DNA from 2 places in the Rossellomorea sp. YZS02 genome. Region 2 is predicted to be linked to the other one. Evidence: riboswitches for the same ligand, from Rfam matches in the RefSeq annotation. Region 2 holds a riboswitch; the other holds the start of a gene.
The links. Region 2 has a riboswitch for FMN ahead of SLH55_RS18595 (ECF transporter S component). Riboswitches for the same ligand answer to the same signal wherever they lie in the genome.

Region 1 (6,855 bases), on a different contig from region 2:
AAGGAGACATACCCGATGAACGTTCTGGAAGTGGCCAATCTGGAAAAGAGATACAGAGAAAAGCTTGCAGTGAAAAACATTTCATTTGGTTTGAGAGAAGGGGCGTGTACAGCTCTCCTAGGTCCAAACGGGGCAGGGAAAACGACGATCTTAAATATGCTTGCTGGATTAATAAGACCAACAAGAGGTTCCATCCAAACAACGGTCCCGACTGAAGATATCCGAGAAATAATCGGGTATCTACCACAATATCCATCCTTTTTTGAATGGATGACGGGAAAAGAGTTCCTGGTATTCTCAGGTGAAATTTCAGGAATGACAAAAGGTGACGCACAGGAGCGTGCAGAAAAACTTCTCGGTATGGTCGGCTTACTGGAAGGGAAAGGTCGAAAGATAGGTCAATATTCAGGGGGAATGAAGCAGCGTCTAGGAATTGCTCAAGCCCTTATTCATAAGCCTATGCTCCTGATCCTCGATGAACCGGTTTCGGCACTGGACCCTTTCGGCAGAAGGGAAGTATTGGGATTATTAAAGGGGTTAAAAAAAGAAACGACGATCTTGTTTTCAACCCATATATTAAACGACGCCGAGCAAGTTTGTGATGAAGTGTTATTCTTGCATGAAGGTGAACTGATAGAAGGGGGGGCAATCGAAGAAGTGAAGGCAAGACACCACAGATTAAAGATGAAATTGCATTTTAATGAAGATAGCAAGAAGTTCTTTCATTTTCTAAAGGAGAAAGACTGGCTCCACAACATCATTTCCAATGGAAAACAGCTATCCTTTGAAGTTTCCGACCTTGAAAGGGACCGATCCAGGATCTTTTCCTTAATCTCTGCACATGGGTGGGGCGTGACCAAGTTCGAGAGCCATGAACAAAGCTTGGAAGAAGTCTTCATGGAGGTAATGAATAGATGAAAATAGGCTGGGTTTTATTCAGAAAGGAAATGCTGGAGCTATTACGTAATTATAAGGTACTTTGGATGCCTGCCGTGTTCATTCTATTCGGGTTGACTGAACCGTTAACGGCTTATTATATGCCTGAGATTCTGCAATCGGTGGGGGATCTTCCGGAAGGGACGGTCATATCCATCCCGACCCCATCATCGGCTGAGGTAGTATTATCGATCATGGGTCAATTCAGTACTTTCGGTGTTCTGGTCATCGTTTTAGGATTTATGGGGACGGTTTCTGGAGAAAGGAGATCCGGCAACGCTGTCATGGTTCTTGTGAAACCTGTGCCATACACGTCTTATATTTATTCCAAATGGTCTGCTGCATTTGTGCTTGTATGGATTTCCTACAGCCTTGGGATGCTATCGGGTTACTATTACATCCACCTTTTATTTGACGGTATTTCCTTCTATCCATTGCTAAAGGGGTCTCTCGTTTACGGGTTATGGCTGATCTTTATCATGACTTTGGTCGTTTTCTTCAGCAGTTTTTCTCAATCGCCGGGTCTAACTGCATTTTATACCCTCGGATGCACCATGTTGATCACCTTTCTTTCAGGGTATATGACAAAAACCTTAAAATGGTCACCTGGCCAGCTGACCAATTATGTTCATGATCTGATACTGTATTCACGCTGGAATGAAAATTTAACCGTAACCATCATTTTTACCGTGGTCATATGTTTAACCATCCTCCTCATCACTCCGACCATCTCCAAGAAAAAAGAACTGAGCTGACGGCATGACGCAACTCTTGTGGGAGAGGGACGGACCTCACGAATAATGTAAAAGGAATTCAGCGATTGATGTCGAATGGTGGTATAAGGAGGAGGGAAATCAATGAAAGCTCCCCGATTGACACACAAAGTACAACAAATGATCCAACAAGCACATGAGCTGGCTGAGAGAAATCAGCATGCGAGCATTCAAAGTATTGACCTATTCATGGGAGCGGCCCTCGTGAGAAAAGGGACTTTAAGAGAAATGCATGACCTTATTGAACCGAATTTGGATGAGATAGAAGGATTGATTAAATCACTTTCTCCTGAAGCATCCTCAGGGATTTGGATTGAATCATTTTCCAAGCCACCATCATTAAATACCCTGAAAATATGGAATGCCTCAATTGATATCATGAAGCGATATAACCAAACGTTCCTTAATGAAGGACACATCATAAAGGCCTTTTACTCGCTTCTCTCAGATCACCCAGAGTTGGAAAGTGGGTTGAAGGTTGTCCGTAAAGAGAGCATTATGCAATCTGTCACATCATCCAGGGATTTAACCGTGGATTTATTAAATAGAGATTGGTCTTTTAAAGAAGACGGTCAGGTTGAAATAAGCTTCGTTGACATAAAGGAGAAAGATGCCCTCCTTTCCTGGTCGCAACGTCATTTCGGAGAGAATTGGTCCGAGACGCTAAGGTGTGCTTTTCAGTCCCCGGCACCTCACATCCCAATCTTAAAAGCAAAGATGGGAGGAGAGATGGTGGGTTTTGCAGCGTATGATGTCTATATGAACAAAAAGGGGGTATTTGGACCGATGGGGATACTGCCAACCGCCAGGCATCAGGGAGTGGGAAGGAAGCTCCTCTATGCTGCTTTGCAAAGTATGAAAGAGAAACGATATATGTATGTCGTGTTAAAAGAAGCTGGCCCAATTGAATTTTATGAACAAACGTGCAATGCAAAATTGATCCCCTTGGAGGATTGGAAATGAAGCATCGTGTTGGCATCATTCTGATTGACGATGAAAAGGTAGCCGTCATTAAGAGAATAAGGGATGACTCCGTTTATTATGTCATTCCAGGTGGAGGCATGGAGAAAGGTGAAACCGAAATCGAAACGGCAACCAGGGAAGCGAAGGAAGAATTGGGGATTAACGTTTCGGAACTGAAATTCGCAATGACCTTCAGGCAGATTGATACACATTCTTATTATTTTGTGGGAAAATATAATGGTTTATTTGGTACAGGAAAGGGAGAAGAATATGATATCTTCCGGAATAGAGGAAACTATATCCCCTGCTGGATACCTATAGAAAAACTCTACGGGATGGATCTCTACCCTCATGAAGTAAAACACTATTTACTACAGCAGAAGGCGGGTGTTCAAGAAGATGATGATAAACGAGACGGGTCTCGTTCTTGAAGGAGGCGGAATGAGAGGGATTTATACAGCAGGTGCCCTGGAATATTTCTTGGAGAACGGCATTGAATTCCCTTATGTCATCGGAGTCTCCGCAGGTGCATGTAATGCTGCTTCCTTTTTATCCAAGCAAAACGGGCGGAATAAAAAGGTCAATGTGGATTTCATCCGCGACCCAAAATACTTATCATGGCGGAACTATTGGAAAACGGGCGAATTATTTGGAATGGACTATGTCTTTGATGAAATCCCAAACAAACTGGTCCCCTTCGATTACAAAGCTTTCCATTCGAACGGAACGGAATTTGTTGTCGGTACCACGGATTGTCATACAGGGAGGCCGGCCTATTTCTCAAGGAATGACTATGGAGAAGATCTACTTACCATAATTCGTGCATCAAGTTCTCTCCCATTTGTCGCACCGGTCGTTGAATTCAATTCACGACATCTCCTTGACGGTGGGATAAGTGATCCGGTTCCCATCGAAAAAGCCGAGCAGGACGGATTCAAGAAAAATGTGGTCATCCTGACCCGTAATAGGGGATATTATAAAAAGCCTTCTAGGTTTTCGTTTCTTGTGAGAAAAAAGTATCCCCAATATCCAGAGCTTCATAAAACATTGATGAACCGATATTTGCGTTACAATCAGATAATTGAGGAAATAGAAGTGAAAGAAAAAAAGGGGGACGTTTTGATTATCCAGCCCCAGTATCCCCTTAAAGTCAGCCGGATTGAAAAAAATCCGCGGAAATTGGACGAATTGTACTGGCAGGGCTATCATGATGCAGAATCGAAGTTGAAACAGTTGGTCGAATGGAACCAGTCAGGTGAACTACTGCACTTATAAAACAAGGCGAAGGACTTACAGAACGACTCTTTCAGTGATGAGAGTTTCGTAAATTCTTCGTCTTTTCCTTTCTAAAGGTCTTTTTATCATTTTTTCACATAAATATGATAGAGATTCCTTGAAAGGACGAGCATTTCATGAACCTCTATCAAATATACAAAAATGAACAGTATACGTTACTTTTTCGAAGTGTCATGTACTTTCTCATTGGTGTGGGGATGCTTGTCGTGACACAACAATTGTATTATTTTCCTCTGTTGATTTTCATCCCTGCTTGTTCAAATCTTTACCTTAGCTATAGTATTAAGAAAGAATTGAAAAAGGCCAACCGAATATTTTATGAAAAAATGCCTGTTTCTCTTCATTCACTTGTAGGTGTTCACACGAAAGAAGGCTCCTATTACCTGAAAACCAACGGCTGGTCTGACTACTTTATTCAACGGACATCCATGATCAATAATCCCAAGCAATACCAGCTACACCGGAGGAATAAAGGACCTTTGTCATTTTCAAAATGGAGTCGGACCATTAAGATTGACCACCCAAAGTCGAAAATGACGTTTCAATTGAAGTATCAAAGTGCCACCGCAATAGAATGGCAGAGTGAGGGAGGGGACACTGTCCTCATTTATAAAGGGAATAAGCGATGGATCTTGAATTATCAGGAGCAAAATCATCTATCTTTACAAAAAGGGTATCTTCCCCAGAGTATACAAAGACTGTTTGACTCTCACCATAGTTACGTTTCATTTTATGAGACATACAGTGATGAGAAGGATTGGCTCCTGATATTTTTGTGGTACGTAGATAGTGATTATTTTCTCACTTCCTGATTTATTCTTTTCACTGGAAATGGGTACACTAAAAGGACAGTGATGGAGGTGGTAAGATGAATGCTGACTACAAATCATGTTTGTCGGCTTTAGAACGTTGCAGGGAAGCATGCAATGTGTGCTATCATGCGTGCCTGAAAGAAGAGAAACCGATGATGAAGTGTATCGAACTCGATCGAGAGTGCGCTGACATTTGTGCCTATACCATTCATGCCATGGAACGGAGCAGTAAATTTGTGCAACGCATCCTCTCCCTCTGTGCAGAGATCTGTGATGCGTGTGGGGCGGAATGCCATTCGCATGACCAGCAACATTGTAGGGATTGTGCCGAAGCCTGTTTTAAATGTGCTGAAGAATGCAGGATGCTCGTACCATAATGAAATGGAGGATGCTTCTATAAAGTAGCGGCTTCCTCTTTTTTATTGTTATATAGAGAGCTTTCTAAAAATTAATACAAAAATAATTTTTTTAAGCGCCTTAGATGATTTCAACAAGGAAACTATGATAGAATAATGTTAATCGAATAGGTTTCCTTCGGGGCAGGGTGAAATTCCCTACCGGCGGTGATGAGCAAATGCTCTTAGTCCGTGACCCGGCTAATGAATATTAGACGGTGGATTTGGTGAAACTCCAAAGCCGACAGTGAAAGTCTGGATGGGAGAAGGAACGGCAGTATCTGGTTGATGATCTTGATAGGAGCATATACCACATTCTTATGGGTATTTTTTCTTTTTGATCGATTGATTGGATGCTTTATTTAGTCATGCCAACTTCCCCCAAGTAGAAATAATACTTGGGGTTTCTTTATTTTACGATATTTATTTAGGAAAGGAGGTCAATTCTTTGAATCACTCTCAATATATGAAGCTTGCTCTTTCGATGGCAAAGTCCACCCATGGCCAGACATCACCAAACCCGATGGTGGGGGCGGTGGTAGTGAACAATGGAGAAATAGTTGGGATGGGTGCCCATCTGAAAGCAGGTGAAGGTCATGCAGAAGTGCTTGCAATCAAGGCTGCAGGCGAAAAGGCGAGAGGAAGCGACGTTTATGTCACTCTGGAACCTTGCTCCCACCACGGGAAAACACCTCCATGCTCAGAGCTTCTTATTTCAAGCGGTGTAAAGACTGTGCATGTGGCAACCATGGATCCCAATCCACATGTCTCGGGACGTGGAATTCAACAATTAAGGGATGCTGGCATTGATGTAGTGGTAGGGGAGCTCGAGGAAGAAGCCTGTGAGCTCAATAAGCATTTCTTTCACTACATTCAAAATGGAACCCCGTTTGTTACGCTTAAAACAGCTGTCACTCTAGACGGGAAAACCGCTTCTGTATCAGGAGACAGCAAATGGATCACATCAGAAGAATCAAGAACCGAAGTCCACTATGATCGTCACCGGCATGACGCGATATTAGTAGGAGTCAATACCGTTATACAAGATAACCCGCACCTGACCACCCGTTTGCCCCAAGGTGGAAAAAAACCCATTCGAATTATTCTGGATACCCATTTACGAACACCACTCCACTCCCATGTAGTGGAAGACTCACAAAGTGCGACGGTCATTTTCACAGGGAATTCTGTCAATGAAGAACAGAGACAGCCCTTCTTGGAAAAAGGCTGTGAAGTCGTCACCCTTTCTGATGAAGAAATCGACATTCATTCCGTGTTGAAAGAACTGGGTGCCAGGCATATCGGATCCCTTTATGTGGAAGGTGGATCAACAATCCATGCTACTTTCTTAAAGGAAAAAGCCTTTCAGGAATTAATCATGTACATGTCTCCGAAGTTGATAGGCGGAAGCTCTGCCTACACGAGCTTTGGCGGGGACGGATTTCCGACCATAGCAGAAGGTCTTGAAATGGAGATTTTGAGCCTGGAACGTGTAGGTAAGGATATTAAGATTGTTGCAGTGCCTACTATTTAAGCTTTTATGAAAGGATGGAAAAGATGTTTACTGGAATTATTGAAGAAATCGGCTCCATTGAAAGCATGAGGAAATCATCTTCTTCCATGGAACTCACCATTTCAGCCGAACGGGTTCTCGAAGATGTGCAGGTCGGTGACAGCATC
Region 2 (6,855 bases):
TGATGCGATCGACACCTGATGGTGAATTGTAGTAATTCATTGCAATTCGAAAGAGTGTTTCCTTAGGTTTCACCGTGTGGTACACAATTTTGACCTCTGGCTCTTCTTTTGGCTCTTCTTTTGGCTCTTCTTTTGGTTCCTCTTTAACGCTTTCTTTAGCTTGTGGAGGAGAAGCTGGTTGATTTTTGACGTTAGCAGTAGAATTGGACTTTTCTGCTGATTCATTCTGGTCCTTTTCTTCAACCGTACCCTCTTCTTTGGAATTCACTGCTTCTTCACTCTCTTCTTGATTGGTTTCAGATTGGTCATATCGGACTTCAACAACATCATCTGCATCTTCTGACAAGACGACCAGTGGACCATTTCTGTTATCAAAATAAGAGTATATGCTAAATACAGTCAGTGGCATTAAAATAAAAAATAAAAGGAGCATGCTGATCAACGGGTGTTTCATTTTCCAATTTTTCTTTTTTTGTTTCTCTCTATGGAGCTCACTTCTCGGGGGAAGGGGCTCCCTTTTTTTGACGGGGCGTTCGTCAGGGACTTTTTCAATTCTTTTTTTCAGTTTCGCTGCCTGATCTCTATATGGGTCTTTACTCATGAGACATCCCTTCTTTACTTCTTTGTCTTCCATTCTTACGCATATGTAATCCCAGTAAAAAATCGATGACAAAGTGCATGATGATTGTAACTAATAAATTTTCTGTGATTTCGTAAATAAAACCGATCCAAAAGCTGAGCAATACAATATTGATGACAAGAAACCAGTGAGCCCAATACCTGAAATGTATAAGCGCAAAAATGATGCTTGAAATGATCAGTCCTAAATGAAATTGGAGCACACCCCTGAATAATATTTCTTCACTCACACTAATGAAAAAAGCTAAAAGGGCAATCTCTCCCATGCTTCTATTCGTGAAGATTTGGGCGTTAACCCCACCATCATCATAGTATTTCGCAGGTAACACCTTCATTAGGAAGATATCGATCATGACAATCATTAAGCCACTTGACATCCCAATCGTGAAGATGTTCCAAGAAAGGTGAAATTGCCCCCAGAAATCTGACACTGAGTCAAATAAAAATATACCTGATCCGCATGCAATCGTTAATAGTAAAAATTGAGTGAAATATAAATGGAAGGTTAATTGCTTCTTTGTAAGTTGTTGAATGATTTCCCCTTGTTTCTGCATCGTTACCACTTATCCTAATAGTAATTTTTCTAACCTTTTTTCCCAATTGGCAGGTTCCTGATCTTGTGAATTCAACGTGATGGATTCACTCTTAAATTCTTTTGGTGAATAACCGCATACATCACAGCAGAATGGATTCTCCTCTTCATGTCTTTCATTGAAATAATGTAGGAGCTTCTGTCTTCTGCATGTCCCGTCCTGTAGCCAGTGGACCATGATGTTAAGCTTCTCCTTTTTGTATTGTAAACGATTGTTCCGTATTTGTTTCACTTTTTCTAGTAATCTATCTTGGTTATGACCCCGCCCACTGGTCAATTCTTCTGTATAATAAGTAAGAAACCGGTACTGCACATCGGTCAGCTGCAGCTGTTCGATTAAGTCTTTGCTATGTCCCTTGGTCCATCCTTCTACAAACCCATGAATTTGATCATCTTCAGGTAGTTCACTTTGGATAAGCTGCAATGGCAAAGATAGATCCTGTTCAGAGTATAGAACGACAGAAACACTATTATTGCCATCACGGCCAGCCCTCCCGATTTCTTGTAAAAACGCTTCTATGCTTGACGGGAAATGAAAATGAATCACGAACCGGATGTCCTCTTTATTTACGCCCATCCCAAAAGCAGAGGTAGCACATATCATTCTCAGCTTACCCGAAATAAATTGCTGTTGGATAAGAATCCGTTCCTCTTGTTCCATGCCCCCATGATAGTGGGCAACCCCTGACACTCCGTTCTCAGATAGCCAGATGGCAACATCTTCAGCCATTCGTTTGCTCGAGAAGTAGACAATTCCGGGACCACCCCAGGCCGACACATATTCTAAGAGGCTATTCAATTTGTCATTTTGACCGGAAACCTTCTCGACAAATAATCCTATATTTCCACGGTCGACTGAATAGACCATTTCAACTGCATGCTCCATTTGAAGGACTTCTTGAATATCCTCCCTGACTTCCTCCGTGGCGGTCGCAGTCAATGCCAGGGTGGTGGGATTCCCGATCTTCCCCTTCAGCTCTCCCAACTTAAGATAATCCGGCCTAAAATCAGGTCCCCATTGGGAAATGCAATGAGCCTCATCAATTACGAATAGTTCAATTTTCAATGTCATGAGGGAAGTTAACACACTGTTGTTCATTACCATTTCAGGAGAAATGAAAATGAACTTATACTTGTGTAACTGTTCCAATGCTGTTCTTCTTTCAGTAAATGGAAGAAACGAATTCAGTGCGATGACCCGTTTTTCCCCCATCACTTTCATCTGTTCCACTTGATCCTGCATCAAGGAGAGTAACGGAGAGATAATCAAGACATGCCCTTCCAGCAGATACCCTGGTAATTGATAACACAATGATTTTCCGGTGCCCGTCGGAAGCATAGCTAGCGTATCCCGGTGATTTAATACAGAACGGATGATATCTTCCTGCCCTTTTCTAAAAGATGAATAACCGAATCTCTTCTTAAGTTCTAGTGATAAATTCACGTGTCTCACCTGCCTTCGCAATCGCCACCCGGATTTGAAAATAAGTCAATTGAGGTAGCTTTTCTTTAATGGGCTTCAGTCTTTTTGTTTTTTCTTTTTTCATCACATCGAGGACCTTCACATAATCTTCCCGGGTAATGAATGGGTCAATGGCCAGATCTTCTTGTGTAAGGATCAATTCGATGACATGATCTTCTATGGTATTCTGCTTCAATTTTCGGATCCTCGAAATTTCTTCAAGGGAATGGCCCCTCTTATACAAGTCGTAGGTCTTACTCGTTGATATCGTTAAGTTTTGTCTAGAATCATTTTTCAAGCTGATGGAATATAATAAAGGATAGTTTGATGGTTCACTTTCTATTTCCGCCAGCATACGATGAAGCAGGTTAAGGAATTCGAAGCGAAATTCTTCTTTATCCATTTCCAGCATGTTTGCCACCTGCAATTCGGTCCAACCGTAGTCTTGATATCCCGTCAACCGGTAGATAAGTAGGGATGGATCACTTTCTTGGGTATGCAAGATGCTTGAGAGCTCCTTAAAAAGAATACTTGAAAGTTTATCATTATCAGGATTGGTTCGGATACAGTTCTTTACCCACTCCTGGATGACCCTGTTCCGTTGAACAGGGAAATAGACGGTTTCATTCCTCTTACCATTGGAGAGTACTTGAACGAGAAGGCTCAGCCTCATCCAAAACAGACGGGTTTGATCACCATAGAGGAGCCCGTTCATAGCAGAAGGAAATCGAGCATCCTGAAAATGTTCTTTTACGTCTTTTAAGCCTTTTTCTGTCACGAGGGCATTATCACTATTCCCAAGGGTAATACACCCAGCGTTCTCAAGCTCTTTTATCTTCTGATTAAAAAAGGATCGTTTCAACTTTGGTAACGAAAGAAAGAATGGCTGTAAGTGAAAGATATGTGCATCCTGAATCGATTGGGAAGACTTCTTCCCTTTTAAGATATGGTATACAGAGTAAATCGAGCGTTCCCCATTGATTGACATAAAACAATATAGAATCACATAATTAAGATAGGTCAATTCTCTACTCCTTAATATGTAGGTTATTGTCAAATATTGTACCATGAATTTGGCTTTTCACCATGTTTTGTTTTTCTTATATAGGATAAAAATAAAAAGAGAGCACCTAACTATTGAAAAGTCATTCAATCCTCTATAAAATAAACATTAAGTGATTTTTCACAAATTGACATTGTGTATAATGATGAATTATATAGAATTATTTTTTCGGGAGGTTTTTTCTTTGCCAAAATATACGATCGTTGACAAGGATACATGCATTGCATGTGGAGCATGTGGGGCTGCCGCTCCAGATATTTACGACTATGATGATGAAGGTATTGCATTTGTAACATTAGATGATAACCAGGGGACGGTCGAAGTTCCTGACGTATTGGAAGATGATATGGTCGATGCATTCGAAGGCTGTCCGACAGATTCCATTAAAATTTCTGAAGAACCGTTCGATGGAGATGCACTTAAATTTGAATAGCAGGGATGAAGGCTAAGGAGGAATATTCCCTTAGCCTTTTCTTTTGGGGTTCTACAAAATAAAAACCCTTCAACTATAGTTGAAGGGTTCATTTTATATGATCACTATGCCGCTTTGTTAAAGGCCACTTGTCTTGACAACCAGCCTTGAAGGCGGACGAACAGTAAGGTGAAAACAGTAGTTATCAAAATCCCTTTCAGGATGTTGAATGGAACGATTCCCGTAATGATGATTTCAGCAGGAAGCTCAAAATTCATGAAGTATTTATAAGCAGGAAGGAACACAAAATAATTTAATATCCCCATGCTTATACTCATTACGACTGTTCCTGTAATTAATCCAATCAACAAGCCTTTTTTTGATTGGGAACGTGAATAGATATAATAGGTCGGAAGAATAAGGAGCACTCCCGCTATAAAGTTAGCTGCATGACCAATCGGAACACCTGTATCGCTTCCAGTCATGACATAATCAATCACGTTTTTAAATAGTTCCACCAATATTCCAGCAAGCGGGCCTAATGTAACCGCCGCAATTAAAGCAGGTACATCACTGAAATCGACCATTAAGAATTTTGGAAATGGTGGTATTGGGAAGTTGAACAACATTAACACATACGAAATGGCACTTAACATACCAACTGTGACAAACATGCGTGTATTCATTTTTTTCATAAACTCTCTCTCCTTTAGGAGATTCATCTCATTTCGAAGATGGTTCCGACCAAAGGGTAGCATTAAAAAACTCCTAGATACTTCTATCTAAGAGAATGAAAGGCATACCCTAATAAACGTTCAGCTTCCCATTTCTAAACGTCCTGGCATAAACCTTCATCTTCTCCCATCCAGACTATACTGTCGGCTTTGGAATCACACCAAATCCTGCCCCTAAAGGCTCGCGGGCTTAGAAACAACTGTTTCATCACCGCCGGTAGGGAATTTCACCCTGCCCCGAAGACGAATCTTTATTTTATTGTACATTTACATTATACATAATGTGAAGGAGAATGTGAAGATAAAAAGCTCGAATTCGAACTATATCAACATATCTTTATGTAAAGGACCTATGGAATGGTCATTGCACCTTTAGAACTTGTTTAGGGTAAATGGCTGCATGCAAATCCAGATCATTCTTTTGAACCAGTTCATCAATATCGACTCCCTGAGCCAGGGAAATGGAAGATAATGTATCCCCCTTCTTTACAACGTACCGACCATTTTGGGACGCTGCCGGTATCTTCAGAATCTGGTTGATTCCTATATCGGTGTTCTTTAATGCGTTTTCTGACATGATCTCTTCTATTGACACGGCGTACGTTTGAGATATCCCCCAGAGGGTTTCTCCTTTATGAACGGTATGCACATGCACATCTTCATTCAGAATTACTTTAGGAGTACCGGCTACATCCACCGTCCGGAAGGGGTCCTTTTCTTTCGCAAAGACCAGTTGACCGACTTCACCGTTTCCAAATACACGATAGGGATCGATGGCATTTTCCTTATCGATTGTCCATTCCCCCTTATGAATTTCGAAGTGAAGATGGGCACCGGTCGATCTTCCCGTATCCCCTAAGGTGCCTAGCTGTGCTCCTTGGGCCACTTGCTGATTTTCGTCCACCAATCTGCTCTCAAGGTGAGCATAGACTGTTTCATATCCGTTTTCATGTCTGATGAACACAACATGACCATAACTTTTAGAAAGATAAGACTTACTCACTGTCCCTTTCCCTACAGAATAGACGGGGGATCCTATCTCTCCTCCGATGTCCATACCCTTATGTGTACCATCTCTTGTACCAAATGAATCTGTAATCGTCCCTTCCACTGGAAATATCCAGGATTCGGTATCCTTTGTTACCTCATCCCCTTCTGCCACAGCCTCTTTCCCGGTTAAGAACATGACGCTTACACATACTGACAAGATAAAAACGACGAAAAGCCTACTTGCATAATCGAAAATCATGCTTGTCCTCCTTAATAGTTTTGACTGGCCCACCTTCGATTTCTATGTATTACACCATTCTAACCTTTTACCACTCATAACATGCATATATCACTGCCAAATTACAAAACCATATACAATTCATTTTCCTTCGGGTAGTATGGCTATTTATGCGCTGAATATTCCCCTGCTCCGTGTCAAATTAAAACGACCAGATGCGGATGACTCTCCACTCCTGGTCGTTCTACCTTTAATTATCTATGTTCTTTTTATTTGGACTGATCGGTGTCTCTATAGGTTCACCAAAGTTGAAACCGTTCCAGCTTTCCTGTTTGACATTCTCAAACTGCACCTTCTCAAATCCTGAGCTTCTGCTCGTTAATAATATCCCTTCAATCATTTCCAGCGCGGTTTGTTCATCAAATGTATCCAAATCCAACTCGTTCAAGAAGCTGACGGTCACCCATTCCGCTCCTTCTGTTACATTAAAATTGATACCTTCTGGAATGACACTCTGAAAAAGGCCAGTTTCTTCATTTTTCATTGCTTCCATGGACGCCTTGATGCCACCCCTGTTGATATTATCTGGTACAAGGAAGCGATCCCTGCCATTTGGTGAATACGAATAGTAAGCCGTATGGACTTCCTCATTCAAATCGATCGTTGAGAATTCGCCAGTGGAACTGAATTGGGGTACTGTACCGTCGGAATCTTTCAGAATAATC

Region 1: it holds a riboswitch for FMN, as region 2 does, so the genes downstream of both, ribD (bifunctional diaminohydroxyphosphoribosylaminopyrimidine deaminase/5-amino-6-(5-phosphoribosylamino)uracil reductase RibD) here and SLH55_RS18595 (ECF transporter S component) in region 2, are expected to answer to the same signal.

The regions. Positions count from the first base shown of each region.
Region 1 is NZ_JAXBLY010000008.1:72,657-79,511, reverse strand. Features, by position in the region: gene SLH55_RS09805 (PLDc N-terminal domain-containing protein) at 1-19, shown strand, start outside; gene SLH55_RS09800 (ABC transporter ATP-binding protein) at 16-918, shown strand; gene SLH55_RS09795 (ABC transporter permease) at 915-1,691, shown strand; gene SLH55_RS09790 (GNAT family N-acetyltransferase) at 1,794-2,672, shown strand; gene SLH55_RS09785 (NUDIX domain-containing protein) at 2,669-3,103, shown strand; gene SLH55_RS09780 (patatin family protein) at 3,075-3,947, shown strand; gene SLH55_RS09775 (hypothetical protein) at 4,085-4,780, shown strand; gene SLH55_RS09770 (hypothetical protein) at 4,870-5,022, opposite strand; gene SLH55_RS09765 (four-helix bundle copper-binding protein) at 4,996-5,157, shown strand; FMN riboswitch at 5,307-5,450, shown strand; gene ribD (bifunctional diaminohydroxyphosphoribosylaminopyrimidine deaminase/5-amino-6-(5-phosphoribosylamino)uracil reductase RibD) at 5,624-6,709, shown strand; gene ribE (riboflavin synthase) at 6,733-6,855, shown strand, end outside.
Region 2 is NZ_JAXBLY010000021.1:22,761-29,615, reverse strand. Features, by position in the region: gene SLH55_RS18620 (LysM domain-containing protein) at 1-601, opposite strand, end outside; gene SLH55_RS18615 (CPBP family intramembrane glutamic endopeptidase) at 594-1,193, opposite strand; gene SLH55_RS18610 (RecQ family ATP-dependent DNA helicase) at 1,203-2,675, opposite strand; gene SLH55_RS18605 (helix-turn-helix domain-containing protein) at 2,653-3,717, opposite strand; gene SLH55_RS18600 (ferredoxin) at 3,941-4,189, shown strand; gene SLH55_RS18595 (ECF transporter S component) at 4,294-4,863, opposite strand; FMN riboswitch at 5,018-5,151, opposite strand; gene SLH55_RS18590 (peptidoglycan DD-metalloendopeptidase family protein) at 5,264-6,151, opposite strand; gene SLH55_RS18585 (hypothetical protein) at 6,381-6,855, opposite strand, start outside.